DNA from 4 places in the Streptomyces sp. NPDC058401 genome. Region 4 is predicted to be linked to each of the others. Evidence: riboswitches for the same ligand, from Rfam matches in the RefSeq annotation. Region 4 holds a riboswitch; each other region holds the start of a gene.
What was found. A riboswitch is a leader RNA that binds a small molecule or an ion and turns the genes downstream of it on or off. The one in region 4 is predicted to bind cobalamin.

Region 1 (7,153 bases), on a different contig from region 4:
CACGCCAGGTACTCGGCGTGGTCGGCGGCGCGCAGCGGCAGCGTTTCGCGCAGGGCGGGCTCGTCGACCTGGATGACCGAAGTGCCGGCCGCCTCCAGGTCGTCGACCTCGTCGCGGAGCGCGAGTCCGACCTGGCGCGCGGTCTCGCCGAGGGGCTGGTCGTCGCGTACGAAGGACCAGGCGAGCATGGTGACCGGGCCGGTGAGCATGCCCTTGACCGGCTTGGCCGTCTGCGCCTGGGCGTACGCGGTCCAGCGGACGGTCATCGGGTCGGGGCGGGAGATGTCCCCGGCGAGGACGGGCGGGCGGACGTAGCGGGTGCCGTAGGACTGGACCCAGCCGTGCTGCGTGGCGAGGTAGCCGGTGAGCTGCTCGGCGAAGTACTGGACCATGTCGTTGCGTTCGGGCTCCCCGTGCACGAGCACGTCGAGGCCCGTCTTCTCCTGGAAGGAGACGACCTCGCGGATCTCGGCCCGGATGCGCTCCTCGTAGGCCTCCGTCCCGATGCGTCCGGCGCGCAGGTCGGCGCGGGCGGTGCGCAGTTCCGTGGTCTGCGGGAAGGAGCCGATGGTGGTGGTGGGGAGCAGCGGCAGGCCGAGGTGGGTGCGCTGGGCGGCGGCGCGTTCGGCGTAGGGCTGGGCGCGGTGGCCGTCGGCCTCGGTGATCGCGGCGGTGCGGGCGCGGACGGCCGGGTCGTGGGTGATCCGGGAGGCGGTACGGGAGGCCAGGTCGGCCCGGTTCGCGGCGAGTTCGGCCGCGATCGCGTCGGTTCCGCGGGCCAGTCCGCGGGCCAGCGTGCTGATCTCGGTGGTCTTCTGGCGGGCGAAGGCGAGCCAGCGCCGGATCTGCGGATCGATGTCCCGCTCGGCGTCGGCGTCGATCGGGACGTGCAGCAGGGAGCAGGAGGCGGCCACGTCGACCCGGTCCGCGAGGCCGAGCAGGGTGCCGAGCGTGGTCAGTGACTTCTGGTAGTCGTTGATCCAGATGTTGCGGCCGTTGACCACGCCGGCGACCAGGCGCTTGCCTGGGACGCCGCCGACGGCGGCGAGGTCGTCGAGGTTGGCGGCGGCCCGGTCGGTGAAGTCGAGGGCGAGTCCCTCCACGGGCGCCTTCGCGAGGACGGGCAGGGCGTCGCCGAGCCGGTCGAAGTAGGAGGCGACGAGCAGCTTGGGGCGGTCGGTGAGGCCGCCGAGCTCGCGGTAGGCGCGGGCCGCCGCGTTCAGTTCGGCCGGGGTGCGGTCCTGGACCAGGGCCGGTTCGTCGAGCTGGACCCATGCGGCGCCCGCCGCGCGCAGTTCCGCGAGGACCCGGACGTAGACGGGCAGCAGCCGGTCGAGCAGGGCGAGCGGCTCGAAGCCGGCGGCCACGCCGGGTGCGGGCTTGGCGAGGAGGAGGTAGGTCACCGGTCCGACCAGCACCGGGCGGGCCGTGTGGCCGAGGGCCAGGGCCTCCTTCAACTGCGCGACCTGCCGGTCGGGTTCGGCGGTGAAGAAGGTGTCGGGGCCGAGTTCGGGGACCAGGTAGTGGTAGTTGGTGTCGAACCACTTGGTCATTTCGAGCGGGGCCACGTCCTGGGTGCCGCGCGCCATCGCGAAGTAGCCGTCCAGGGCGTCCGCCGCGACGGCGGCACGGTGGCGGTCGGGGATCGCGCCGACCATGACGGTGGTGTCCAGGACGTGGTCGTAGTACGAGAAGTCTCCGGTCGGGACCTCGGTGATGCCGGCCTCGGCGAGCTGGGCCCAGTGGGTCCGGCGCAGGTCGCGGGCGGTGTCCCGGAGGGCTTCGGCGCTGACGCGGCCCTTCCAGTAGCCCTCGACCGCCTTCTTCAGTTCCCGGTTCTGCCCCTGGCGGGGATGGCCGTACACGGTGGCCCGTACGGGCGTGGCGGCCGGCGTGGCTGCGGGTGCCGGCGTGGCTGCGGCTGCGGACTCGGTGGTCACGGAACTCTCCTTCGCGAGCGTGTCTCCATGAACCCGGTGACGGGTCGCGGAGGCGAAGGGTGCCGGAACGGGCGGACCGCCGGGGTCGCGTACGGCTGGGTACGCGACGGGAGGATCCGCCTGAGGTGCACGCCGACCCGCCCACGAGGTCACCGGGAAACCGTGCGCGGTCGATCGCGCACGGGCAACGGGCAGGTCTTCGGACTCGCGGGCTCGCGGACCACGAAGGTCCGCACCTACTGGCCGTCGCTTCCCAGGACCGGTTCCGGTCCCAGTGCGTATGACGGCGGTCGTTCCCGCTCACCGCTGCGGGGCAGTCCCGGATTCCCACCGGGTTCCCTCTTACGACGCATCCCGCCTGGCGGACGGGGGCGAACCAGCTGCGAGGCCCACAGTAGGGCGGGCGACCGGGGAACGGGCACGCCTTCCCACATGTCGGACGGTGAAATGGGACACGCGCGGCTCCCGGCCGCCCGGCCGGACAGCCGAGTTCGGCCGAACGGGCGAATGACGCTGACGGGTCGACACATGACAAAGAGTCACGATTATGCTAATTGTGGTCAATTGTCCGATTGTGGGTTGTACTGGACGGCAGGCAACACCGTCCAGGAACTGGAGCGTTACGTGGCATCCACCACTCTCACCGTCTGGAAGTTCGCCACTCCCGAGGGGGCGCAGCAGGCGGAGTCCGCCCTGCTCGCCCTGCAGAAGGAGCAGCTGATACAGGTGCACGACGCGGCGGTCGTCACCTGGCGCGAAGACGCCAAGAAGCCGAAGACCCGGCAGCTGAACAGCCTCACGGGAGCCGGCGCGCTCTCCGGCACCTTCTGGGGGATGCTCTTCGGGCTCCTGTTCTTCGTACCGCTGCTCGGCGCCGCCGTGGGTGCGGCGGCCGGAGCCATCGGCGGATCGCTGTCCGACGTCGGCATCGACGACCAGTTCATCGACGAGGTGAAGTCCGAGGTGAAGCCCGGCACTTCCGCCCTGTTCCTGCTCTCCTCCGACGCGGTCGTCGAGCGGGTGCGCGGCGCCTTCCCCGGCGGGCAGGCGCAGCTGATCCGCTCCAACCTCTCCGGCACGCAGGAGCAGCAGCTCCGCGAGGTCTTCGCGGCCTGAGGACCCACACCCCGAACCGACGCCGTGGCCCTGGGCCGGGGGCTCCTCCCCCGGTCCCGGGCCACGGCGGTGCTTCGCCGCCCCGTGCGGATTTTCCGCCGAGCCGAGGAAAGGACCCGCGCGGTGAGCGTTCCGCGGACGGCAGGACCCGACGCCAAGGCCGCGAACGGCCTCGTACCCCCCTGGCTGCGCCGTTACCGCGGCCGATGGCTGCGGGGCGACACGCTGGGGGCCCTCACCGCATGGGCACTGATCGTGCCGGAGTGCGTGGCCTACGCGCAGATCGCCGGGGTCCCCCCGCAGAACGCGTTCTACGCGGCCCCGGTGGCCCTCCTCGTGTACGCGCTGCTGGGCCGCTCCCACTTCCTGCTCATCGGGGCCACCTCCGCGGCGGCCGTCCTGTCGGCCGCCACCGTCTCGGCCGTCAGCCCCTCCCCGCAGGACGCCGTCGGCCTGTCGGCCGCCCTCGCGGTGATCGTCGGCGCGGTGCTGCTGGCGGCCGGGCTGGCCCGGCTCGGGTTCCTGACCAACTTCCTCGCCGAACCGGCCCTGGTCGGCTTCCTGTTCGGCATGGCGCTGACCATCGTCGTGCGGCAGGCCGCGAAGCTCGTCGGCGTGCCGGGCGGTGACGGCAACTTCTTCGAGCGGCTGTGGACCGTACTGTCCGGAGCCCCCCACTGGTCCCTGGTCACCCTGGCCGTCGGGGCGGGCGCGCTCGCCGTGCTGTTCCTGCTGGAGCGCTTCGTACCGCGCCTGCCCGCCTCCCTGATCGTCCTGGTGGCGGCCCTCCTCCTGTCGGCGGCCCTCGACCTCGACGGCCACGGCGTCGAGACCGTCGGTCACATCCCCTCGGCCGTGCCGGTCCCCCACCTGCCGGGCATCCCGGCCGCCGACTGGATCGCACTGTTCGGCGGCGCCCTCGGCGTGGCCCTGGTGGTCTTCGCCGAGGCCTTCAGCATCGCGAGCCGCTTCGCCCGGGAACACGGCCAGGAGGTGGACCCCGACCGGGAGATGGCCGCCGTCGGCCTCAGCAACATCGCCGTCGGGTTCTTCCGCGGTTTCGTCGTCTCCGGCAGCGCCTCGCGCAGCGCGGCCGCGGCCGGAGCGGGCGGCCGGACCCCGATGGTCTCGCTCATCGCGGCGGGGCTGATCCTGCTGACCGGCGCCTTCCTCACCCCGCTGTTCACGGACCTGCCGGAGCCGGTGCTCGGCGCCATCGTCATCTTCGCCGTACGCGGCTTCCTGCGGGTCGGTGAACTGCGCCGCTACTTCCGCCTGGACCGGCCCAGCCTGTGGGTGGCGCTCACCTCCCTGTTCGGTGTGCTCCTCTTCGACCTGCTGCCCGGACTGCTGCTCGCCGTCGCGCTCTCCCTCGCGCTGTTCGTCGGCGCCGCGAGCCGGCGCAACGTGGCCGTCCTCGGCCGGCTGCCCGGGAGCCGGCTGTACGGAGACACGGCCGGTCACGCGGACGCCGCCGTCGACCCCGCCGTCCTCGTCGTACGCCCCGACGGCAGCCTCTTCTTCGGCAACGTGAACCGGGTACGGCTGGCCGTGCTGGAGCAGCTGCGGACGTCCCCGGTGGCGCCCCGGGCCGTCGTCCTGGACCTGACCGCCTGTTACCAGCTGGGCGTTCCCGTCCTGGACACCCTCGGGGAACTCCGCGAGGAGCTCGGCCGCCGGGGCCTCGCCCTGCACCTGGCGCGGCTGCGCTCGCCGGCCGCCGCGGAGCTGGCCCGGCACCCGCTCGGCCGTCACCTGGGCGCGCGCGGGGTGCACCGCACCGTCGACGAGGCCGTATCGGCGGCGGAAGCCGGGCGGCCCGAACTCCCCCCGGATGCAGCTCATTAGTTTGTATGTCAGGTTTTATCCAGAAGTTCCGAAAGGGGAAGGATTTTCATGAAACGTCTCCCGATCGCCGCGGCCCTGGGCGCGGCCGCGGCCCTGTTCCTCACCGGCTGCTCCTCGGACGACCCGAGCCCCAAGGAGCAGGCGACCCAGGCCGCCTCGGAGCTCTGCACCGGTCTCTCCACCCTGAAGGCGGACCAGGCCAAACTGGCGGCGCTGGACCCGGCTTCCGCGACGAAGGACCAGATCAAGGACGCCGTCGACGCGGTCCAGACCGACTGGGACAACGTCTCCTCCTCCCTGAAGGACCTGGGAGCCGCGAAGAAGTCCGCGGTGGGATCCGCCGTCGGCGATCTCAAATCCGGCTTCGGGAACCTGCCGGGCGACACCACGGGGTCCGACGCGCTGACCCAGCTGAAGCCCCAGATCCAGAAGTTCGACGAGACCCTCGTCGCGGCCTCGGTGGGCGTCACATGCCCCTGACCCCCACGAGGATCCGCGGCGCCTGCGGCGCCCTGCTCGCAGCGGCGGTGCTCGCCACGACGGCCGGCTGCTCCGACTCCGACGGTGACGTGTCGACCGGGGTGTCCAAGGCGGCCTCGGCCGCCGCCTCGGTCCAGTCGCAGGCCGCCGACGCGGTCGACTCGGCCAGTGCGGCCGCGAAGAAGAAGCTGGACGAGGTCAAGGACGGGGTCGACGCCAAGGACGCGGTGACGCTCGGCAGCGTCTCCACCGACGGGGACGGGCTGTCGGCCGTGACGGTCACGGCCCGCAACACCGACGGGTCGACGAAGTCGTTCGCCGTCCAGGTCGACTACAAGGACGCCTCCGGCAATCCGCTGGACACGGTGGTGGTCACCGTCTCCGACGTGCCCGCCGGCCAGTCCAAGGACGCGACCGCGCGCAGCACCCACAAGCTCTCGGGCGAGGTCCGCACCACCGTCGCCACCGCACTCAGGTACTGACTCCCGGCCACCCCCGCACGCCCCGCCCGGCCCCCGCGACACCCCGGATTTCGACCCGGGCGCGGCGGGCCGGGCGGGGCGCTGTGCCGAGGGGAGGCAATCGCCCCATGGATTACAGGTCGAGCTGGTACTGGACCGTCGTGTGCGTGGGCACGTAGCCGAGGCTGTCGCTGATGTGCCTCATGTGCGTGTTGCTGTCGGCGGTGTCGGTCAGGAGGCCGCCGAGGTCCGGGAGGCGCCCGTGGGCCTGTCGGATCGACTCGGCCTTCATCCACCGGCCGAGGCCGTGTCCGCGGTGCTCGGGCAGCACGGCGGTGCCGTAGTGCTGGCCGTCACCCCTGCCGTTGCCGGGGACGACGAGTTCGGTGAACCCGGCGATGGAGCCGTCGGTCGTGTCGATGGCGACGACCGTGTGGAGCTGGTCTCCGCGGTCGTGAACGGCCTTGGCCGCGGCCCGGACCCGGTCCACGTCCCAGAGCGTGGTGCCGTGGTCGGTGTCTTCCATGGGCATGTCGTCCATGGCGCGGCGCGAGGCGGCGAACGTCTTGGCGAGCTCGTCGGGGACGGTCCCCTCCCATGACTCCAGCCGGTAGCCGGGGTGCGGACGCCCGATGATCCCGGCGAGGGCGGCGAGGTCCACGTCGGCCAGGGGCAAGCGGGCGAACCTCAGGGTGAGCACCTTGCGGAAGCCGTGGGCCGGCAGGAAGAGATCGCCGGGCGATCCGGCCTCGGCCTGCGCGCTGACGCAGCGTCGGGCGTTGTCCCGGGCGGCGGCCACGGCGGCGTCGAGGAGCCGGGAGCCGACGCCCTGGCGGCGCTCCGTGGGATGGACCTGGAGGGTCAGCTCGGCCAGGTGCGCCTGTCCGCCGTCGAACAGGCGCAGGAAGGCCGTCCCCAGGGGGATGGAATCGGCATCGGACGCCAGCCAGGCGAGGCGTCGGCTGTGTGCCCCGTGTGCGGGGTCGGTCAGTGGAGTGATGCGGAGCGACAAGGTGTCTCCGTCGTCAGGAGGTGGCAGAGGTCGGTACGCGGGCTCACCTGCTGGGCACTCGTGCGCATGAGCTCCACACCTCCTCGTCGACGAGGCCGGTCCTGATCGTCATGGACGGCTCGGGCGAACCTAATCCGCCCTGCGGTTTCCTGGCAACGGGTTTCTACAGCGCCCCGGCCGGCGCGGGCAGCGGCGGGAGGGACGGCTCGGAGAGCCAGGCACGGAACAGGTCCTCCAGCGGTCCGGTCGCGAAGCGTGCCGCGTGCGCGGCGAACCCGGCCGTGGTGACCACGCCG
Region 2 (7,153 bases), on a different contig from region 4:
TCGACACCATCCAGATCGAGCTGCGCTACAGCCCGTCCACGCGCTGCGGCTGGGGCCGCATCTACGCGGCCGACCCGGGCGACATGGTGTGGGTGGACCGTTCCAGCAACGGCGGCAGCAGTTGGACCGCGCTGGGCGTGACCACCGTCCAGTCCGGCACGGACACCCACACCCCGCCGTTCAACGACGCCGGCTACCTGATGCGGGCCTGCGCCAAGAACGACTCCACCCAGCACGTCCACTGCACCGGCTGGTACTGAGCCGCCCCCGGCCGTGCGGCCGCCCCGGCCTCGTGGACGGGCAGCCGCACGGCCGGCACGGCCCGTGACCGCTGCTAGCGGAGGTAGGCGGGGAGCACCTCGGCGAGCCGCTCGTACTCCTCGGCCCGGTTGTAGATCTGCCCGCTCACCCGGATCCCGCCGCCGCCCGGCCAGGGCCAGATCAGGACCCGGATCCGCTGCTCGGCCGCGAGCCGCTCGCGCAGGCCCTGGGCGGCGTCCGGGGTCTCGGCCACCCCGGGCGGCAGCCGCAGCGTGCGCAGGGCGAGGCCCTCGGTGTACGGGAGCGGGGCGACCGCGGGGATCTCGGCGAGCAGGGCCGCGCCGTAGGCGGCGAGGGCGCTGTTGTGGGCCCGCACCTTGGCGGCGTCGAGCTCCTCCAGCAGGTCCAGCCCCTCCGGGGCGGCGAGCCAGCCGGTGTAGTCGTAGGTGGCGCGGTTCTCCACGGAGCGCGGGAAGCCGTAGTGGTCCTCCCAGGACGGGACCGGCGGGCGGACCCGGTCGCGGTGCTGCGGGGCGACGGCCAGCATCGCGGTGCCGGAGGGGGCGTAGGCCCACTTGTGGAGGTTGCCGAACCAGAAGTCGGCGCCCCCGCCCAGGGGGTCGGGGATCATCCCGGGGGCGTGGGCGCCGTCCACGATGGTGGTGACGCCCCGCTCGGCGAGTTCGGCGAGCAGCCGGGGCGAGGCGATGAGCCGGGCGGTGGGCGAGCTGATGTGGTCGAGTACGGCGACCCGGGTCCGCGGGGTGAGCCCGGCCAGCACGGTCTCCCGTACGGCGTCCTCGTCGGGGAGGTCGGTGCCCAGGGCCACGGTGGTGAGGGGGGCGCGGCGGGCGGCGGCCGCGACGACCGTGCCGTAGCCGTGGTCGGTGACCAGGATCTCGTCGCCGGCGGCGAACTCCACGGCGTCGAGGGCCACGTTGGCGGCCTCGGTGGCGTTGGACACGAAGGCGAGCCCGTCCGGATCGCCGCCGAGCCGGGCGGCGATCCGGGTCCGGGCCGCGACGAGCCGGTCGGGGGCGCCGATGAAGAAGGCGTCGGGATCGGCGTGCGCCTGTGCCCGGAGGGCGGCCTGCGCCTCCTGGACGGGGACGGGTACCGCGCCGAACGACCCGTGGTTCAGGTGGGCGATCTCCTCGGAGAGCCGGAACAGCGCCCGGCCGCCGGGGAATTCGGCGGGGCGGCGTACGGACCCGCCGCGCGTGGCGGCGCCGGCCCGGCCGGCGGTGTCGGCGTGATCGGCGCGGGGGGTCCGGTCGGTCGGCTCTGCGGGCTGGGTCACGTGGGGTCTCCGTGGATGCGGCGCGGCTGTCGGCCCGATCATGCCCCGCCGTCCACCGGAGCGACAGTCCCTCCTCCGGCCATCGGCGCCGCGAAGGCGCGGCGGCACCGCAGGAGCAGCTCCCGTAGGGCGGGACTGCGGGTATCGCGCCAGACCAGGGACAGCAGGGCCGGGATCTCCACGTCCTCGATGGTCCGGGCGGTGAGCCGGTCGCGATAGGAATCGGCCATCGAGGCGCTCAGGACGGCGACCCCGAGCCCGCGCGCCGCGAGGTCCGCCACGGCATCGGCGGCGCCGGCCTCCAGGGCGATCGCGGGCCGCAGCCCCTGTCCGGCGCAGGCCTGGTCGAGCACCGTACGCAGCCCCGTGCCCGGGGGCATGCAGATGACCGGGTACCCGCCGAGGTCGCGGAGGGTCACCCGGTCCGCCACGGCCAGCGGATGCCCTGCCGGGACCACGACGACCAGGCGCTCGCTGATGAGGGTGAACGCCTCCAGTCCCTCGGGGGTGGTGGCGGCGGTTCCGACGAGGGCGAGGTCGACGGCGCCGGCGCGCACCGCCTGGACGAGGCGGTCGGAGTTGTCCTCCAGCAGGGCGATCTCCACGCCGGGGTGGGCCCGGTGGAAGGCGGCGAGGGCGTCGAAGAGGGGGGTGATGGTGCAGCCGACGACCATGCCGACGGTGAGGCGGCCCCGGATCAGGCCGGTCACCTCCCCTACCGCCTGGGCGAGGGCCCCGGTGGCGGCGAGGGCGGTGCGGGCGTGTTCCAGAGCGGCCTTGCCCGCGACGGTGAGGGTGGCGGTGCGGGAGGACCGGTCGAAGAGTTCGGCGCCCAGTTCCTCTTCGAGGCGGCGGATCTGGGCGCTGACACCGGACTGGCTGATGTGGACGCGTTCGGCCGCGCGCGTGAAGTTCTGCTCCTCGGCCACCGCGACGAAGTATTCGAGCTGCCTCAGTTCCATGACTGTGGATTCTAGCTTCCAGCAGAACCAGCTGTTGGACTTCTGGTGCGGCGGGCGTCAGGCTTGGAACACAGAGCACACCCCGGTTCCAGCACAGGAGGCAGCGATGTCGGACTACGCGTCGTACGAGAAGGCCCTGCAGCCCGAGGACATCACCCGCCTGTTCGTCGAGCGGTCCAACGCCGGCGACGCGGCCGGGGTGGCCGCGCTCTACGAGGAGGACGCCGTGATGGCCTTCCCGCCCGGCGAGCTGACGGTGGGCCGGGAGGCCATCCGCGCCCTGTGGGAGCAGGTGCTGGTGAACCGGCCGCACTTCGAGCCGGAGCCCCCGCTGCCGACGCTCGTGAGCGACGGCATCGCCCTCACCTCCACCCCGCCGAGCGACGGCACCGGGGCGCGGGCCCAGGTCGTACGCCGCCAGCCCGACGGCAGCTGGCTGCGGCTGCTGGACCAGCCCGAGTTCGCCCCGGCCCCCGGCGGAGCCGCGTAGGCGGGGTGCGCAGGGAGGCGCGTCCGGGGTGAGCAGGGGGGCGCGTCAGGCGGCCGGCGGTCGCATGGTCTGGCGGAGCGTGGGGCGTGCGCCCAGGTCCGCGAGCCAGTCGTCGAGGTCGGTCATGGCGGGCGGGTCCAGGTGGGCCGGGTCCACCGTGGTGCGGAGCTGGTGGGGAACCCCCGAGGCGAGCAGGAGGCGCAGGCTGCGCTCCGCCGAGGCGGCCGCGTGGCCGATGCCGGTGACCCGCTCGTAGCGGCCGGGCGGAGCCTTCACGTCGAAGCCGACCCAGTCCAGCAGGCCCGCGTCGAGCAGCCGGGTCAGCCGCCGGGGGAAGGCTCCCCCGGTGTGGAGCCCGACCTCCAGGCCCAGCGCACGGGCCTCCCGTACCGCCTGCGGCAGACCGCGCTGGAGCAGCGGTTCCCCGCCGGAGAAGACGATCCCGTCGAGCAGCCCCGTCCGGCGGGCGAGGTGGCCGAGCACCTCGTCCCAGGAGACGGCGGCGGGGGCCCGGGCGGGCAGCAGACCGGGGTTGTGGCAGTAGCCGCACCGCCAGGGGCAGCCCTGGCAGAAGACGGTGGTGACCAGCCGGCCGGGCCAGTCGCAGGTGGACAGCCGGGACCAGCCGCCGATGCGGATGACCCCGTCCGGCTGCGCGGTGGCGCTCACGCCTTCGCTCGCCCCGCCGGCCGCTGCGGCGCTCACACCGTCGCCTTGAAGTGGACGCGCTCGGCGTGTTCGCCCTTCTTGCCGATGTTGAAGGAGGACACGGGGCGGTGGTAGCCCATGACCCGGGTCCAGACCTCGCACGCCGCCCCGCAGGTGGGGCAGTTCGGCTGCTCCCCCGCCAGGTAGCCGTGGTCCGCGCAGATGGAGAAGGTCGGGGTCACCGTCAGGTAGGGGAGCCGGAAGGTCTCCAGCGAGCGCCGGACCAGCTTGGCGCAGGCCTCCGCCGTCGGGATCCGCTCGGGGGTGTACAGGTGCAGGACGGTGCCGCCCGTGTACTTGCCCTGCAGTTCGTCCTGGCGCTCCAGCGCCTCGAAGGGGTCGTCGGTCCAGCCGACGGGCAGCTGCGAGGAGTTGGTGTAGTACGGGTTGGCGTCGGTGCCGGCCTGGAGGATGCCGGGGAAGCGGGCCCGGTCCTCCTTCGCGAAGCGGTACGTCGTGCCCTCGGCGGGGGTGGCTTCCAGGTTGTAGAGGTGGCCGGTGCTCTCCTGGAAGTCGACCATCCGGGCCCGGACCCGGTCCAGGAGGCGGACCGCGAGGGCGTGGCCCTCGGGGGTGGTGATGTCGTGGGCGTCCGCGCTGAAGTTGCGGACCATCTCGTTGATCCCGTTGACCCCGATGGTGGAGAAGTGGTTGCGCAGGGTGCCCAAGTACCGCTTGGTGTAAGGGAAGAGACCGCCGTCGATCAGGTCCTGGACGGTGATCCGCTTGATTTCGAGACTGTCCTTGGCGAGTTCGCACAGCCGGTCCACCTCGGCCAGCAGCCCCGGCTCGTCGCCCGCGTAACGGTGCCCGAGGCGGGCGCAGTTGAGGGTGACCACGCCGAGCGAGCCGGTCTGCTCGGCGCTGCCGAAGAGGCCGTTGCCGCGCTTGAGGAGCTCGGTCAGGTCGAGCTGGAGCCGGCAGCACATGGAGCGGATCATGTGGGGTTCGAGCTCGGAGTTGATGAAGTTCTGGAAGTACGGGAGCCCGTACTTGGCCGTCATCGCGAAGAGCCGCTCGGCGTTCTCGCTCTCCCAGGGGAAGTCCCGGGTGATGTTGTAGGTCGGGATGGGGAAGGTGAACACCCGCCCGGCGGCGTCGCCTTCGGTCATCACCTCGATGTACGCCCGGTTGATCATGTCCATCTCGGCCTGGAGCTCGCCGTAGGTGAAACCGGTCTCCTCCCCCGCGACCACCGGGATCTGCTCGCGCAGGTCCTCGGGGCAGGTCCAGTCGAAGGTGAGGTTGGTGAAGGGGGTCTGGGTGCCCCAGCGCGAGGGCACGTTGAGGTTGTGCACGAGCTCCTGGACGCACTGCCTGACCTGGTCGTACGTCAGCGCGTCGAGGCGGACGTAGGGCGCCAGGTAGGTGTCGAAGGAGGAGAAGGCCTGGGCGCCCGCCCATTCGTTCTGCAGGGTGCCGAGGAAGTTCACGATCTGGCCGACGGCCGAGGACAGGTGCCTGGGCGGGGCGGAGTCGATCTGTCCGGGCACTCCGTTGAAGCCCTCGGTCAGCAGGGTGCGCAGGGACCAGCCGGCGCAGTAGCCGGAGAGCATGTCCAGGTCGTGGATGTGGAGGTCGCCCTCGCGGTGGGCGCGGGCCACGGCGGCGGGATAGACCTGTTCCAGCCAGTAGTTCGCGGTGACCTTGCCGGCGGCGTTGAGGATGAGTCCGCCGAGCGAATAGCCCTGGTTGGCGTTGGCGTTCACCCGCCAGTCCCGGCGGTCCAGGTATTCGGTCACGGTCTCTACGGCGTCGACGACAGCAGTCACGGCAGCCCTCCCACGAGGCTCGGCACGGAAGAATGGCGGGCACTCTTGAAGGCCCTTGCCGGCAGGTGTCGGACTCGTCCGCCGTGGCGGACTCACCGTTGCGGGGCAGTCCCGGATTCCCACCGGGTTCCCTGTTGCCTCGGTCGGGGAGAGGCCCCGCCGAACCGGCAAGGCCAACACTACATATAGATGTGAGAGCTGAAGGCCACCACTACATATGGGGTGACGAAGGTCCCGAGCCACGGGACTTCAGCCCCTGCGGAACGGTGCCGGAGCCCCGGGACCGCGCCGGACCCCGGCGGATCGCGCCGGGGCCCCGCGTGCTCAGCTCCGGCCGCTGGTGGCGGCGTAGTACTGGAGGTCCTGCACCTCCACCGTGCGGTCCACCCGGTAGCGCAGCTCCACCCGGGCCCCGGCCTTGCCTTCGCGGACCACGGACGCCGAGCCGGTGCCCGGAGCCAGGGGCAGCAGTTCGGCGTGGACCCCGGCCGGGGCCGCGTGCGTGTCCCCGGCCGCGCCCACGGCCGTACGGATGCTCGCGGGCGCGGTCAGGAAGCTCAGCACCTCCACCGTGTCCCGGGCCGCGGCGCTGCCGCCGCGCAGCGCCATCACGAGGGACTGGGCGCCGCTCGGGTCCGCGGCGGCGAACTGGGTGCGCGAGCTCAGGTACAGCGTGTCGCGGACGATCTTCGGCCAGCCGCCGGTCTTGAACCGGGTGAGGTAGTACGAGGAAAGGTCCAGGTAGGCGTGGCCGTTGTGCAGGGAGGGCGCGAACTGGCTGCCCTCGCTGTAGTCGTTCCACGTGGTGAGCTGGACCCAGTCGGCCCCGTCCTCGATGGCGCGGTTCCATGTGGCGCGCAGGGTCGCGGTGTTGCCCGCCTCGTCGTAGATGCCCTGGTTGGGGCGGGCGTCCTGGACCGATACGGGCTGCATCCAGATCTTGCCCGCGGCGTGGGCGCGCCGCACGTCGCGCGTGGAGCTCTCCTGGCCGACGTAGCTGCGGCTGCCCCACTCGGAGAATCCGTAGCTGATCGGCCCGAACTCGCCGCTGTGCGCCCCGAAGTCGAGGAAGAGGGGGACGAAGGCGGTACGGATGCCGTGCCGGGACTTCAGGATGTCCATGACCGTGGTCCACCAGGCGACGCTCTTCTCCTCCGCCTTGAACGGCGAGACGACCAGCCGTCCGTCGGGGAGCCGGTGGGCCGCCGGGGCCCTGCCGAGTTCGGCGAGGAGGTCGGCGAGCACGGCCGGGTCGTCGGTGCCCAGGGAGGTCATGTCCGGCATCAGCATGACCTTGAAGCCCGGATCCACCGAACGGGCGGCTTCCATCAGCAGGTTGCAGCGTTCCCGGTTCTTCCCCGTCAGGGAGAGCAGGTCGAGGGTGAACCCGTCGATGCCGGCGGCGCGGGCCGTGCGGACCTCCTGCTGGAGGTTGGCGAGCTCCCAGTTCCCGGTCTTGGGCGGGACGGGCAGCGGCCGGTCGCGGAGCAGGCCGCCGTAGCGCTCGTGCTTGCCGTTCTCGCCGTCCGGGGTCAGGTAGTTGCGGGTGTAGTAGTCGGCGTCGGCGCCGACGTTGTCCAGGGAGAGCGGGTACGGGGTGAAGTAGTGGGCGAAGACCAGCTTCTTGCCGGCGGCGCCGGAGCGCAGGGCGGCCGGCTGC
Region 3 (7,153 bases), on a different contig from region 4:
CCTACTTCAACCGCCCCGGGCCCAGAGTGGTGCGCGGAGCCGAGGTGCTCGCCCATGTCCTGCACGGGGTTCGGGCGGGTGAGCCCGTGACCACGGCCGAGGCCCGCCGCATGGAGGAGTGAGCGGCGGGGCCGCGGCCGTGGTCAGTCGCGGGCGGGGGCGGGGCCGTGGGCAGGGACGGGGGCAGGGACGGGGACGGAGCCGCGGTCGGGGGCAGGGGCGGGAGGGCCCACCACCGGGTACGGGACGAAGGTGCTGCTGTTCTCGTCCACGGCCAGGGCCCGGCCGAGCGGCGGGACCGCCCGCTGGGGACAGTCGAGGCGTTCGCAGAGGCGGCAGCCCATGCCGATGGGGGTCGCCGCCGACCTGTTGTCGAGGTCGAGCCCGTCCGCGTACACGAGCCGGGAGGCGTGCCGGATCTCGCAACCCAGGCCGATGGCGAAGGTCTTGCCGGGCTCGCCCCAGCCGCCGCGGTGCCGGGTGACGGCGCGGGCCGTCCACAGGTACCGCTGCCCGTCCGGCATGGCCGCGACCTGTACGTGGATGCGGCCGGGCGCCGCGAAGGCCTCGTACACGTTCCACAGCGGGCAGGTGCCGCCCGCGCGGGAGAAGTGGAACCCGGTGGCGGACTGCCGCTTGGACATGTTCCCGGCGCGGTCGACCCGGACGAAGGAGAAGGGCACACCGCGCAGCCTGGAACGTTGCAGGGTGCTCAGGCGATGACAGACCGTCTCGTAGCCGATGCCGAAGTGGTCGGTGAGCCGCTCGATGTCGTACCGGAACTCCTCCGCCGCGGTGTGGAAAGCCGTGTACGGGAGGATCAGGGCGGCCGCGAAGTAGTTCGCGATGCCGATCCGCGCCAGGGCGTGCGTGGGGGAGCCGGGCGGGAAGTCCTCGGTGGCCAGCCGGTCGAGTCCGTCCCCGTACTCGACCAGGGCGAGCTGGGTGGCCATCCGGAAGGCCTGCTGGCCCGGGCGGAGCCGGTTCGACAGGTGGAGCACCCGCGCGGCGGTGTCGTAGTGGTGCAGCCGGTCGGAGTCCGCGCAGATGCGGATCCCGTGGCGGTCGGCGAGCCGCTGGGTCAGTGCGCGGATGACGTCCCCGGGGCGGATGCCGATCGCGCGGGCCAACTCCTCGGCGGCGAGGTCGGCTTCGTGGAGGTAGTTCTGCCGCCGGTAGAAGAACTCGCGGATCTCCTCGTGGGGCGAACGCGGAGCCTCCTCCACCGAATCGCGCCCGTCGGCGGCGTCGGCGAGCCGCTCCGCCAGCAGCTGGCTCCGGCGGCCGAGGTCCAGCAGCACCGAGGCCACGGCCGGCATCCGGGTGGCCAGCTCCGCCAGGTCCGAAGGGGACACCCGGGCCTCGGCCACCTGCTCGGCGAGGGCCTCGCGCAGGTCGGCCACCATGCGGCTGGTGTCACGCTCCGAGAAGAAGCCGGGATCCACCCCGAACGCCTCGGTCAGCCGCAGCAGTACCGGGACGGTGAGCGGGCGCGAATCGTGCTCCATCTGGTTGAGGTAGCTGGGTGAAATGCCCAGGACCCGGGCCAGATCGGCCTGGGTCATGCGGCGCTCCTCGCGCAGCCTGCGCAGCCGCGTTCCCGCGTACGTCTTGCTCACCGGACTCCTCCACCGTCGGACGGGCCCCGTCAGCATAGAAGGCCTTCGCTCGCTCCGGGCCTTCGCAACCTTGGCAGATCCGGCCTCGAAGATTCGCAGACCTTGGCAGTCGTCCCACCTTGATGGCACCCAGTGCCAATGCCAGAGTCGGTCCTGCACCCAGCCGGAACCGCAGCCAGGAACCGGTGTGGGGGAACGAACTCCGGATCGCCGATTCATGCCCTGATATCGGCGATCCGGTCACACTCAGGCACTTGGTGCCAGTGATCGGGTTCGTGCGCGGCGCATTGGCAAGACAAGCGACGGATGAAAACGGTGACGGTCATGGCAGAGGCGAACACGAAGACGACGAAGACGACGAAGACGACGACGGCGGCGGCCGAGCAGCTGCGCCGGCGGTGGGCGGACGACCCGCGGTGGGCGGGCATCGAGCGGACCTACACCGCCGAGGACGTGGTCCGGCTGGCGGGCAGCGTGCGCGAGGAGCACACCCTGGCCCGGCGGGGCGCGGAGCGCCTGTGGCGACAGCTCCACGAGCAGGACTACATCCACGCACTGGGCGCCCTGACCGGCGGCCAGGCCGTCCAGCAGGTACGGGCCGGCCTGCAGGCGATCTACCTGTCCGGCTGGCAGGTGGCCGCCGACGCCAACCAGGCCGGGCACACCTACCCCGACCAGAGCCTCTACCCGGTCAACTCCGTTCCCCAGGTGGTCCGCCGGATCAACAACGCGCTGCTGCGCGCCGACCAGATCGCCACCGCCGAAGGCGGCCACGACCGTACGGACTGGCTGGCGCCGATCGTCGCGGACGCCGAGGCCGGCTTCGGCGGACCGCTGAACGCCTTCGAACTGACCAAGGCGATGATCGCGGCCGGCGCCGCCGGCATCCACTACGAGGACCAGCTCGCCTCGGAGAAGAAGTGCGGCCACCTCGGCGGCAAGGTCCTCGTCCCGACCGCGCAGCACATCCGCACCCTCAACGCGGCACGCCTCGCCGCCGACATCGCCGACACGCCGACCCTGATCATCGCCCGCACCGACGCCCTGGCGGCGAACCTGATCACCAGCGACGTCGACGAGCGCGACGCCCCGTTCGTGACCGGCGAGCGCACGGCCGAGGGCTTCCACCGCGTGCGGAACGGCATGGCACCGGTGATCGCCCGCGGTCTCGCCTACGCCCCGTACGCCGACCTGATCTGGGTCGAGACCGGCACCCCGGACCTCGCCCAGGCCCGCGAGTTCGCCGAGGCGATCCACGCGCGGTACCCGGACCGGATGCTGGCCTACAACTGCTCGCCGTCCTTCAACTGGAAGGCCGCGCTGGACGACGACCAGATCGCCAAGTTCCAGCGCGAGCTGGGCGCGATGGGCTACCGCTTCCAGTTCATCACCCTGGCAGGCTTCCACTCCCTCAACCACGGCATGTTCGACCTGGCCCGCGGCTACGCCGAGCACGGCATGACCGCCTACGTGGACCTGCAGGAGCGGGAGTTCGCCGCCCAGGCCCAGGGCTTCACCGCGGTCAGGCACCAGCGCGAGGTCGGCACGGGCTACTTCGACCTCGTCTCCACCGCCGTCAACCCCGCCTCCTCCACGACCGCACTCGCCGGCTCCACCGAGGAAGAGCAGTTCCACTGAGCCCGCCCCACGCCGAGGAGAAGATCCGCATGTCACTCAAGCCCCTGATCAGAAGCGTCCAGGTCCTCGGTGTGCCGGGCGAGCGGCACGAGGAGATCCTGACGCCCCCGGCCCTGGAGTTCATCGGCCGGCTCGACGCGGCGTTCGCCGACCGGCGCCTGGACATCCTCAAGGAGCGGCGCCGCCGCTCCGCCCACCTGGCCGACGGGAAGCAGCTCGTCTTCCCCCTCGCCACACGAGCCGTCCGGGACGACCCCCACTGGCGCGTCGCGCCCCGGGCTCCAGGGCTCACCGACCGCCGGGTGGAGATCACCGGGCCGCCCGAACGCCGTATGACGGTCAACGCCCTGAACTCCGGCGCCCGCGTGTGGATGGCGGACTTCGAAGACGCCACCGCGCCCACCTGGGACAACGTCATAGGCGGCCAGCTGAACCTGCTCGACGCCATCGAGCGGCGCATCGACTTCACCACGGCGCAGGGCAAGGAGTACCGCCTCGGCGAGAACCTCGCCACGATCATGGTCCGCCCGCGCGGCTGGCACCTCACCGAGGAGCACCTGGAGATCGACGGCCGGCCCGTCCCGGCCTCGCTCGTCGACTTCGGCCTGTACTTCTTCCACTGCGCCCAGCGGCAGATCGACGCCGGACACGGCCCGTACTTCTACCTCCCCAAGCTGGAGAACGCGTACGAAGCACGGCTGTGGAACGACGTGTTCGTCCTCGCCCAGGACCTGCTCGGCATACCGCGCGGCACCGTACGGGCCACCGTCCTGATCGAGACGGTCACGGCCGCCTTCGAGATGGAGGAGATCCTCCACGAACTGCGCGAACACAGCGCCGGCTTGAACGCGGGCCGCTGGGACTACCTCTTCAGCCTCATCAAGACCTTCGGCCACCGCACCGACTTCCAGCTCCCCGACCGGGCCGCCGTCACCATGACGGCCCCCTTCATGCGGGCCTACACCGACCTGCTCGTCCGCACCTGCCACCGGCGCGGAGCCCACGCCATCGGCGGCATGGCGGCCCAGGTCCCGAGCAAGGACACCGCGGCCGACTCCGCCGCGCTCGCAGGCGTCCGCCTCGACAAGGAGCGGGAGGCGGAGGACGGGTTCGACGGATCCTGGGTGGCCCATCCCGGGCTCGTCCCCGTCTGCCGCGCGGTCTTCGACAACGTCCTGGGGGACCGGCCGCACCAGCTGGACCGGACGCGCGAGGACATCGACGTCACGGCCGCCGACCTGCTGTCCGTCCGCCGGATCGCCGCTCCGCCGACCGCGGAGGGCGTCCGCTCCAACGTGGCCGTGGCGCTGCGCTACTTCGACGCCTGGCTGCGCGGCAGCGGGGCCGTGGCCCTGAACGGCCTGATGGAGGACGCCGCGACCGCCGAGATCGCCCGCGTCCAGATCTGGCAGTGGCTCCGCCACGACCGCGTGGACCGGGGCACGGTCATCGACCTCCTCGACGCCGAATGCGCGGCCCTGGAGGCCGAGGACCCGCGGGCACGCCCCCTCGAAGCCAGGGAGATCTTCGTGAACACCGCCCTCTCGGTGCGACTCCCGGCCTTCTTCACCCCCGAGGCCTACACCCGCCACCTCGTCCGCCACCTCGTCCGCCGCACCTCCCACGCCCTGCGGGTGACAGCGTGAACGCCCCCGTAGCGACCCCGCTGCTCCGGCGGATGGTGCAGGCGGGGCTGCTGGGCCGCAAGACCGGCTGCGGGTTCCACATGTACGGCCGGGTCTGAGGGGCCCGGCAGACCTCCGGCCATGAGGGTGCGCCGGAGGCGACCAGGGACGGTGGGGGTGTGGCGAGTGGTGTCGCCGCACCCCCACCGTGCGTGCCGGTCACGGCACTGGAAGCCGCCTGCTAGAAGGAGGTCCAGGTGTAGGTGACCTGGTCGCCGGCCTTCAGCTTGAACTGGCAGCCGCCGACCGGGGTCGGCGTGCCGTTGACGGAGATGCTCCAGTAGGCGACGCCGCCACCGCTGACGTTCTTGATCGTGTCCACCGAGAAGTCGCTGAACGAGGCGTACCAGGCGCCGTCCCAGGTGAAGTGCTTCTTCTTCGCGGCGTCGTCCAGCGCGGCCGTCGGCGTGGGCACGGCGCTCGGGTTGGCGCCGCCGTTCGTCCCGTCGCACGGGTGCGTCCCGCCGGTGGGGGTGGTCACGTCGTGCCCCTTGGTCTTTATCTTCCCCTTGAACAGCAGGCCGCCCGGGCCCTGCACCGTGAGGCTGACCTTGACCGGGGCGTTCGTGTGCGGTGCCGGCTTGGCGTGGGCGACGGCGGGCGCGGTGGCGAGCGCGAGCCCCAGGGCGGCCGTCGTGACGAGGGAGCGACGGACGAGGTTCGGGCGCATGGGTTGCCTTTCGGGCAGGGCCGGCGCAGCCGGGCCCCTCCGCTGCGGCATCGCCCTGCAGCACCGTTCCCCGATGCGGCGGGAACAGGCTGTGGCGAGTCGGCGACTCAAGGCTCCGCGCTGCAGTCCGTGACAGTGGGAGGCGGTACGAGCCGCATGGCGGGCTATCCGACTCGGGGCGCGCAGGCGCCCCACACGGTTGCAGGTCAGCGCCGGATTCACACCGGCTTCCCCCTGGCCACACGGCAATTCAGTTGTCACCCGGTCCGACCGGGCACACGCATCGTACGGTCGCGACAACGTGCTGACCAGTGGCGGCTTTCGGGCGTTCCCGGCGGACTCGCCGACTCGCCGCCCCGCTGTCCCGTCCCCGTGGCTGCGCGCCGCGAGCGCGCCGGTCCGGCGATACACGCCCCCGTATATCGAGTGAATACGGGCTGTGGATCGCCCGTTCCTACTGTTCGGTTCATGCCCCGGCCACACACGGCGGGGGCGGAAACGGGCAGGGAAGGGACGCGAGATGCAGACGGCGGAGCGGGACGCGACGAGCGCGGAGACACCCCGGGGGAACGCGGTCCGGGCAGTGCCGGACGTCCACCTGAGCGAGGCCCACCTGGCCGCGGCACGAACCGTGCTGGACGAAGCGGTGGGCCGGGACAACGTCCGGCTCGCCTTCGTCAGCGGATCGCTGGCCGCGGGCCTGGGCCACGGCCTGTCGGACATCGACCTCTACGTGGCGACGACCGACGACGCCCCCCGCCCCGAAGTGTCGTACGAACGCGACGGGTTCGTCGTCCAGCTGACGCCGGTGTCACACGCGGAGCTCGACCGCATCGTGCGGATCTGCCGCGGCTACACCGACACCGCGACCGACCGGTGGCAGACCGGTCTGAGCGATGTGGAGCTCCAGCGCGCCGTGCGGTTCTCGATCGGCACCGTGCTGGCCGACAACGGCAGCGGCGTGCCGGAAGCCGAGCAGGCCCGGTCGACGATCCGGCGGGTCCTCATGAACCGCAGCGCCTACCAGCTCAACAGCTACGCCGAGGACGCGCTGGGGGCACTGCAGGTGGGCGACACGCTCACGGCGCTGCAGACCTCGCTGATCGCGGTGGAGCTCTCCCTGGAGTGCGTCCTGAGCGGCGTCGGCGACGTGTACCTGGGCCGCAAGTTCCACCTGCGGCGCGCGGCCCGCTCCGCGGCGCTGGGCGAGGTACTGGACGACGTGTGGGAGTCCCTGCGCCAGCCCGCCGACCTGGCCTGCGCGCAGACCGCCCGGCAGATCGTGGTCCGCCGGCTGCTGCTGGTCTCGCACCTCGTGGCCCACGCCCTCCTCGGCGGCTGGGACGCCCCGCTCGAACGGGTCCCCGGGTTCACCGACCGCCGTGCCGCGGGCGGTCCGGTGCGCAGCCCCTGGGTGACCCCCGTTCGCTTCTGCGACTCGTGGGGGATGTCCGGCCCGGACATCGGCTACCGCGTGACGGAGGCCATGGTGCGCGTGTGGGCGGCCCTGGACGGGCGCTCCCGCGAAGAGCTGTTCACCA
Region 4 (7,153 bases):
GGTACGAGGGACCGGGTCCGGCCTCGCCGATCCATCCGGCGTCGGCCTGCGGGGGGATCGCGTAGCCGAGGTGCTGGAGGCTGTAGAGGACGTTCATGGCGCAGTGCTTGACGCCGTCCTCGTTGCCCGTGATCAGCGCCCCGCCCACGCGCCCGTAATAGGCGTACTGGCCCTGCTCGTTCAGGATCGAGGAGCAGGCGTAGAGCCGCTCGATGACCTGCTTCATCACCGAGCTGTTGTCCCCGAGCCAGATCGGGCCGCACAGCACGAGGATGTCGGCGTCCATGATCTGGCTGTAGAGCACCGGCCACTGGTCGCTCTCCCAGCCGTGCTCGGTCATATCGGGCCAGACACCGGTGGCGATGTCGTGGTCGACGGCGCGGATGAGCGAGGTCCGCGCTCCGGCCGACTCCATCACCGCGCGGCTCTTGCCGATCAGGCCCTCGGTGTTGCTGGGCTCGGGGGACCGCTTGAGCGTGCAGTTGACGTACACGGCGGTCAGGTCGGAGTAGTCGAGGTCGCGCGCGGGATCGATAGCCACCCGCCCAGCCTCACCGGCGACCGCCGTGGCCGCCACCGGGCCGCGCCCGTCCGGGCTCAGCCCGACGTCGGAGCCGGCGCCCGGGTCGGGGTCACAGGGATTCGATCATCGCGTCCGCGCTCGCCGCGTTCAGGGCGAGGCGGACGTTGCCGAGCACCGCGAGCCGGATGAGGGCCCGTACGTCGTCCCCGTGCGGGTGCGAGGCCAGCGGGTCGAAGAAGAACACCAGCAGGTCGATCTGCCCCTGGGTGATCAGCGAGCCGATCTGCTGGTCCCCGCCGAGCGGCCCGCTGCGCAGCGGGGCGACGTCCAGGCCGAGCCGCCGGTTGATCAGGGTGCCGGTGGTGCCGGTCCCGTAGAGCCGGTGCGGCTTGAGCTCGGCGGCCTTGCGGTCCGTCCAGGCGAGCAGGTCGGCCTTGCGCGCGTCGTGGGCGACCAGGGCGATGCCGCGCGGGCGGTCGCTGCGGCCGCTCGCTCCGGTGAGCCAGCTCGGGTCGGCCAGCGGGTAGAGGTGCACGGCCGCGGCCCGCAGCTCCTCACGGCTGATGGAACCGTCGCCGTCGACGTCGACCCGGTCGAAGGAGAGCGCGTCGAGCGAGCCGTCGATGCCGGTCGCCCCGAAGAGGCGCTCGTACTCCGCGCGGTCGATGCGGCCGTCGCCGTCCCGGTCCAGGGCGTCGGCAAGGGCGTCGAGGGCCCGCAGGGTGGACTCGCGGAAGTAGCGGTCGCCGTCGAAGGCGTCGCGCGCGGCCGCCGCGACGAACTCCTGCTCGCTGATCCGGCCGCCCCGGTCGGTGTCCGATGCGGCCTGCAGCTGCGACCACAGCTCGGAGTAGGCGTCGTGGAGAGCGGCCCTGCGGCGGGTGTCCCCGGGCTCGGTGAGCCATTCGGCGAGGCGGCCGGCGTAGGCGATGAGGTCCTCGCGGCCGAGGTGCCCGTCCCCGTCCAGGTCGTACGTGCGGAACAGCGCGGCGACGCGGGGCAGCCAGTCTTCGGCGGTCACAGACATGCGGAACTCCCTTTTCAGGTGGGGCTATTGAGGCCGATAGTAGCGGTGGGAACACGGTGCGTGACGCACAAGCGGAATACGGTCACCGCATGGCGCGATTGGGGCGGGTTGTGACCGGTCCGCGCGGCCGACTAGGGTCAGCGGGCCTTGGTGTTCGGGAAACCGGTGGGAAACCGGTGCGGCCCTCGCCACTGTGATCGGGAAGTCCGGCTCCACTCCTGCGGGAAAGCCACTGGGCTGCGCGGGAGGTTCCGCGCTGCCCGGGAAGGCGGAGCATGGACGTCAACCCGTGAGCCAGGAGACCGGCCGGGGCGCGTTGTCCATCCACGAGGTGCTGGAGAGGTCTCCCTACCCATGCATATAGCCGAGGGGTTCCTGCCCCCTTTGCACGCGGTCGCCTGGGGCGCCGCGTCCGCCCCCTTCGTCGTCCACGGCGTCCGCGCGCTCACCCGCGAGGTGAAGGCCAACCCGGAGAGCACCCTGCTCCTCGGTGCGGCCGGAGCGTTCACTTTCGTCCTTTCCGCCCTGAAGATCCCTTCCGTGACGGGCAGTTGCTCGCACCCCACGGGCACCGGGCTCGGGGCGATCCTGTTCCGGCCGCCGATCATGGCGGTGCTCGGCACGATCACCCTGCTGTTCCAGGCCCTGCTGCTGGCGCACGGCGGGCTCACCACCCTCGGCGCCAACGTCTTCTCGATGGCCATCGCCGGCCCGTGGGCGGGGTACGCCGTCTACCGGCTGCTGCGGAAGTCCGGAGCCCCGCTGATGGTGACCGTGTTCTTCGGCGCCTTCTTCGCCGACCTGGTCACCTACTGCGTCACCAGCGTGCAGCTCGCCCTGGCCTTCCCGGACCCGGCCTCCGGGTTCATGGGCTCGCTCGCGAAGTTCGGGGGGATCTTCGCGGTCACGCAGATCCCGCTGGCCGTGAGCGAGGGGCTGCTGACCGTCCTCGTGATGCGGCTGCTGATGGCGTCCAGCAAGTCGGACCTGGTCCGGCTGGGCGTCGCGAAGCTGACGGCCACCCGCACCGGAGAGAAGGCGGCGGCCTGATGAGCGGGATGTCCAAGAACGCGAAGATCAACACCCTGCTGCTGCTCCTGGTCGCGGCGCTCGCCGTCCTCCCGGTCGCGCTGGGGATGGGCGATCACAAGGAGGAGCCCTTCGCCGGCGCCGACGCGCAGGCCGAGACGGCGATCACCGAGCTGAAGCCGGACTACGAACCCTGGTTCTCCCCTCTCTACGAACCCCCGTCCGGCGAGATCGAGTCCGCACTGTTCGCCTTGCAGGCGGCCCTGGGAGCGGGCGTGCTCGCCTACTACTTCGGCGTCCGCAAGGGCCGCCGCCAGGGGGCGGCCGCTGCTGCCGCTCCCGCTCCCGCCGCCGCCCCGGAGGCGTAGCCGGGTGCTGCCGATCGACGTTGCCGCGCACAGCAGCCGCTGGCGCGGCCGGCACCCGCTGGAGAAGGCCCTGCTCGGGATCGGGCTGACGGTCACCGCCGTGTGCCTGCCGCCCTGGCCGGGCGGGCCGCTGGTGGCCGCCGCCACCCTCGCCGTGCTGCTCGGCCCGGCCGGGGTGGCCGGCCGGCAGCTCTGGCGGGCCTTCCGGATCCCGCTCGGCTTCTGCTTCACCGGGGCGCTGCCCCTGCTGTTCGCCGTGGGCGGCCCGGCGGGACCGGTGTCCCTGGCCCCCGACGGCCCCCGGCTCGCCGCCGAACTGCTGCTGCGCACCTCGGCGGCCTCGCTCGGGCTGCTGCTGTTCGCCTTCACCACCCCGGTCTCCGACGTGCTGCCCCGGCTGGTCCGGGCCGGGGTGCCGGCCCCCGTGGTGGACGTGGCCCTGGTCATGTACCGGATCGGCTTCCTGCTGCTCGACTCCATGGCCCAGGTCCGCCGGGCCCAGGCGGCCCGGCTCGGGCACACCGGCCGGGCGGCGGTGTGGCGCTCCCTGGCCGGGCTCGCCGCCACCTCCTTCGTACGGGCCTTCGACCGCGCGGCCAAGCTCCAGGCTGGGCTGGCCGGCCGCGGCTACGACGGCGCGCTGCGGGTCCTCGTACCGGAGGCGTCCCTGTCGTGGCGCTTCCTGACGGCCACCGCCGGCCTGCTGGCGGCCCTGATCACCCTGACCCTCACCCTGAAGGGGCTCGCCCTGTGAACCCGGTAGTGGAACTGTCCGGCGCCGCCTACGCCTACGAGGACGGCCCCACGGTCCTGACCGGCGTCGACTTCGCCATCGCCCCGGGCCGGGCGCTGGCCCTGCTCGGCCGCAACGGCAGCGGCAAGACCACGCTGATGCGGCTGCTGAGCGGCGGCCTGCGGCCCGGCGCGGGATCGCTGCGGCTGGACGGCACGCAGGTCTCGTACGACCGGGCCGGGCTCACCCGGCTGCGCACGTCCGTCCAGCTGGTGGTGCAGGACCCCGACGACCAGCTGTTCGCGGCCTCGGTCGAACAGGACGTGTCCTTCGGCCCGATGAACCTGGGGCTCCCCGCCCCGGAGGTCCGGGCCCGCGTGGACTCGGCCCTCGCCGCCCTGGACATCACCCGGCTCCGGGACCGCCCCACCCACCTGCTCTCCTACGGGCAGCGCAAGCGTGCGGCGATCGCGGGGGCGGTGGCGATGGCCCCTCGGGTGCTGATCCTCGACGAGCCGACGGCCGGCCTGGACCCGGACGGCCAGGAGCGGCTCCTCGACGTCCTCGCGGGACTGCGCGCCTCCGGCACGACGGTGGTGATGGCCACCCACGACGTGGACCTGGCGGTCCGCTGGGCCGACGACGCGGCGGTCCTGACCCCGACGGGCATCCGCTTCGGCCCGGCCGAAGCCCTCCTCTCGGAGCCGGCCCTCCTCACCTCGGCGGGCCTGCGTCCGGCCTGGTCCCCGGCGGTGGCCGCACTGCTGCGGGCCCACGGCCTCCTGGCGGCGGACGCCCCCGGCCCCCGAAATCCGGAGGCCCTGGCCGCCTGGCAGTAGGTAGGTTGCCCGTCCATGCAGACGCTGAAGGCAAGATCCGAACCGAAGTCCCTGTTCTGGGAGGGCGAGGACCTGGTCGACCCGGTGGGCGGCTTCCGCCGCTGGACCCCGGACGGCCGGGAGCATCCGGGCCGCCGTCCGGCGTCCCCCTGGTGCGACCGTGCGGTGCGCTCCCCCTCGGGGCGCTGGACGGTGCTCTACGAGGAGCGCGGCACCACGGCCGTGCTGCTGGACGGCGAGCGGATCGCGCGCGAGCTGCCACGGGGTGACAACCTTCCCGAGGACTACGACCACGCGGTGGCCCTCGGCGCGCTGCCGGACGGCCGCGAGGTGCTGGTGAGCTGCCCGGAGGAGTACGACGTCCTCCAGGTCGAGGACGTCGCCACGGGCGAGCGGCTCACCACGGGCCGGCGCACTGCCGGTGATCTGTTCCAGTCGCGGCTCTCCGTCTCCCCCGACGGCCGCAAGCTCCTGGTGGCCGGCTGGATGTGGCATCCGTTCGGGATCGCCAACGTCTACGATCTGGCGGCCGCGTTCGTCGACCCCACCGCATTGGACCGGGACGGGGAGCTCCTGGGCCCGGCCGCCCTCTACGCCGAGGTCGGCTCCGCCTGCTGGCTCGACGCGGACCGGGTCGCCGTCTCGGGGACCGGTGAGGGCCCGGGCGACGCGGAGGCCCCCGCCCTCCAGGACGGGCAACTGGGCGTGTGGTCCTGCCGGGAAGGCCGCTGGCTGCGGCGCAGCGCCGGAGCGGGCGGCTGGGGAACCCTGGTCGGGTGCGGCGGGAACCTGGTGGCCTCGCTGACCGATCACCCCCGGCTGGTCGACGCCACCACGGGCGGCGTCCTGCGGGAATGGCCGGAGATCCGCGTGTGGCACCGGGACGGGGCGTACGGGGTCACCCACATCCCCTCGCCGGTGACGGCCCCGCACCCCGACGGGAGCCGGCTGGCCGTGGCCACGGAGCAGGGGATCGCGGTCCTCGATCTGCCGCAAACCTAGGATGGCCGCATGTCGCTCCCGCACGCCATCCTCACCGCCCTGCTCGAGAAGCCCTCGTCGGGGCTGGAGCTGACCCGGCGGTTCGACAGGTCGATCGGGTACTTCTGGTCCGCGACGCACCAGCAGATCTACCGCGAGCTCGGCCGGCTGGAGGAGTCCGGGCTGATCCGGGCGCTGCCCAGCGAGGGGCCCGTACGGGGGCAGAAGAAGGAGTACGAGGTGCTGCCGGCCGGGAGCGGGGAGCTGGCGCGGTGGGTCGGGGAGGCGCAGGATCCCAAGCCGGTGCGCGATCCGCTGCTGCTGCGGATCCGGGCGGCCGCCGTGGTGGGGCCGCAGGGGCTGGCCGCGGAGCTGCGGCGGCATCTGGAGCTGCACCGGGCCCAGTTGGCGGTGTACGAGGGCATCGAGGAGAGGGACTTCCCGGCCGGACGGGAGTCCGACGAGGACCGGCTGCGGCGTGTCGTGCTGCACGCGGGAACCGGGCTGGAGACCTTCTGGCTGCGCTGGCTGGAGGAGGCCCTCGCCGAGGTGGAGGCCATGGCCGGCGGGACCGGGCAGGGCTGACGCACGCCCCCGGCCCGACAGGGGGCCAAGGGCGGCGCAAAGGCTTACTTGTTCAGGGAGGCCCAGAACTCGTCGAAGCTCAGCAGGCCGTCGTCGTTCGAGTCCTTGGCGGCGATCACGGCCTCCGCGACCGGGCCGGTGACGAACGGGTCGCCCATCGCCGCCATCGCCGAACGGAACTCGTCCGCCGTCACGAAGCCGTCACCGTTCACGTCGAACTTGCCGAACGTCGTCCGTGCGCTCTCGATGTCCGCCACTGGGTCCACCCCTTCTTGGTGCTTGTTGACCGGCTCAGGGTAGCGGCACGCCCGGCCCCCTCACGCCCCGGGTCCCGTTCGAGCGGCAGATAGAAATTCAATTACTCTTCCGTAGTGCGGAAGCGATAATTCCAGCCAACAATTCAAGCCCCCACTTGTCACGCTCCGGGACCACGGCATAACGTAGCGACATTGCCGCCACACCGGGAGCGCAGGGCTCCCAGGGACAAGCGGCAACAAGGGCGATCACACAGGTGACGATCACAGCTGACGCATCATTCGAAGTTCTGCCCTTCACCCGCACTTGCCACCACATCTGGGAAGACGGCGACCATGTGCTCATCGGGGTGAGCCCCGGCAACAGCTACTTCAGCTCCGAGCGCATATCCGACCTCTCCCGATGGGCCACGACCCGCTTCGCGCAGGTCGACTTCGTCTACGCAGACCTCCACGTGGACAGGATGTTCGCCGCCTTCGGCTACACCCAGGAACACGCGGAGAAGCGTGCGACGAAGGAAATCAAGGCAGTCCGGCGACGGATTCTCAAGGGCGTGGAGGAATCAGGACCTCCGCACGCCGAGATCCGCGTGAGGGCACTTTCGGAGTTCCAGACGAACCCCGTCTACCAACTTCTGCACCGCCGCGTACTCCATTTCCTGGAGACCGACGACAAATTCCGCAAGGGCTGCGAGGAAATGGCCCTGCACTTTGTCGGCTCCAAGTTGCCGGAAGGTGAATCCATCACCGACGCGCAGTTGCAGGTGTGTTTCGATTACATGGCGGCCGAGCTGCCGTTCTTCATCGACACCCC

Region 1: it holds a riboswitch for cobalamin, as region 4 does, so the genes downstream of both, metE (5-methyltetrahydropteroyltriglutamate--homocysteine S-methyltransferase) here and ACFWNV_RS34295 (energy-coupling factor ABC transporter permease) in region 4, are expected to answer to the same signal.
Region 2: it holds a riboswitch for cobalamin, as region 4 does, so the genes downstream of both, ACFWNV_RS10180 (ribonucleoside triphosphate reductase) here and ACFWNV_RS34295 (energy-coupling factor ABC transporter permease) in region 4, are expected to answer to the same signal.
Region 3: it holds a riboswitch for cobalamin, as region 4 does, so the genes downstream of both, ACFWNV_RS10625 (DUF4430 domain-containing protein) here and ACFWNV_RS34295 (energy-coupling factor ABC transporter permease) in region 4, are expected to answer to the same signal.

The regions. Positions count from the first base shown of each region.
Region 1 covers NZ_JBHXKA010000021.1:75,045-82,197, forward strand. Annotated here, with positions in the region: gene metE (5-methyltetrahydropteroyltriglutamate--homocysteine S-methyltransferase) at 1-1,940, opposite strand, end outside; cobalamin riboswitch at 2,113-2,336, opposite strand; gene ACFWNV_RS10955 (DUF1269 domain-containing protein) at 2,565-3,056, shown strand; gene ACFWNV_RS10960 (SulP family inorganic anion transporter) at 3,180-4,904, shown strand; gene ACFWNV_RS10965 (hypothetical protein) at 4,953-5,384, shown strand; gene ACFWNV_RS10970 (FxLYD domain-containing protein) at 5,375-5,866, shown strand; gene ACFWNV_RS10975 (GNAT family N-acetyltransferase) at 5,979-6,857, opposite strand; gene ACFWNV_RS10980 (M1 family metallopeptidase) at 7,021-7,153, opposite strand, start outside.
Region 2 covers NZ_JBHXKA010000019.1:81,071-88,223, forward strand. Annotated here, with positions in the region: gene ACFWNV_RS10155 (DUF2690 domain-containing protein) at 1-260, shown strand, start outside; gene ACFWNV_RS10160 (aminotransferase class V-fold PLP-dependent enzyme) at 335-1,561, opposite strand; gene ACFWNV_RS10165 (LysR family transcriptional regulator) at 1,600-2,523, opposite strand; gene ACFWNV_RS10170 (YybH family protein) at 2,630-3,013, shown strand; gene ACFWNV_RS10175 (anaerobic ribonucleoside-triphosphate reductase activating protein) at 3,059-3,718, opposite strand; gene ACFWNV_RS10180 (ribonucleoside triphosphate reductase) at 3,715-5,493, opposite strand; cobalamin riboswitch at 5,536-5,677, opposite strand; gene ACFWNV_RS10185 (endo-1,3-alpha-glucanase family glycosylhydrolase) at 5,818-7,153, opposite strand, start outside.
Region 3 covers NZ_JBHXKA010000021.1:336-7,488, reverse strand. Annotated here, with positions in the region: gene ACFWNV_RS10645 (ABC transporter substrate-binding protein) at 1-122, shown strand, start outside; gene ACFWNV_RS10640 (short-chain fatty acyl-CoA regulator family protein) at 144-1,619, opposite strand; gene aceA (isocitrate lyase) at 1,944-3,257, shown strand; gene aceB (malate synthase A) at 3,287-4,903, shown strand; gene ACFWNV_RS10625 (DUF4430 domain-containing protein) at 5,124-5,612, opposite strand; cobalamin riboswitch at 5,753-5,892, opposite strand; gene ACFWNV_RS10620 (hypothetical protein) at 6,133-7,153, shown strand, end outside.
Region 4 covers NZ_JBHXKA010000150.1:1,467-8,619, forward strand. Annotated here, with positions in the region: gene ACFWNV_RS34285 (flavodoxin family protein) at 1-541, opposite strand, end outside; gene ACFWNV_RS34290 (methylglyoxal synthase) at 633-1,550, opposite strand; cobalamin riboswitch at 1,682-1,876, shown strand; gene ACFWNV_RS34295 (energy-coupling factor ABC transporter permease) at 1,905-2,600, shown strand; gene ACFWNV_RS34300 (energy-coupling factor ABC transporter substrate-binding protein) at 2,600-2,947, shown strand; gene cbiQ (cobalt ECF transporter T component CbiQ) at 2,952-3,701, shown strand; gene ACFWNV_RS34310 (energy-coupling factor ABC transporter ATP-binding protein) at 3,698-4,519, shown strand; gene ACFWNV_RS34315 (hypothetical protein) at 4,535-5,521, shown strand; gene ACFWNV_RS34320 (PadR family transcriptional regulator) at 5,531-6,085, shown strand; gene ACFWNV_RS34325 (EF-hand domain-containing protein) at 6,130-6,342, opposite strand; gene ACFWNV_RS34330 (tRNA-dependent cyclodipeptide synthase) at 6,597-7,153, shown strand, end outside.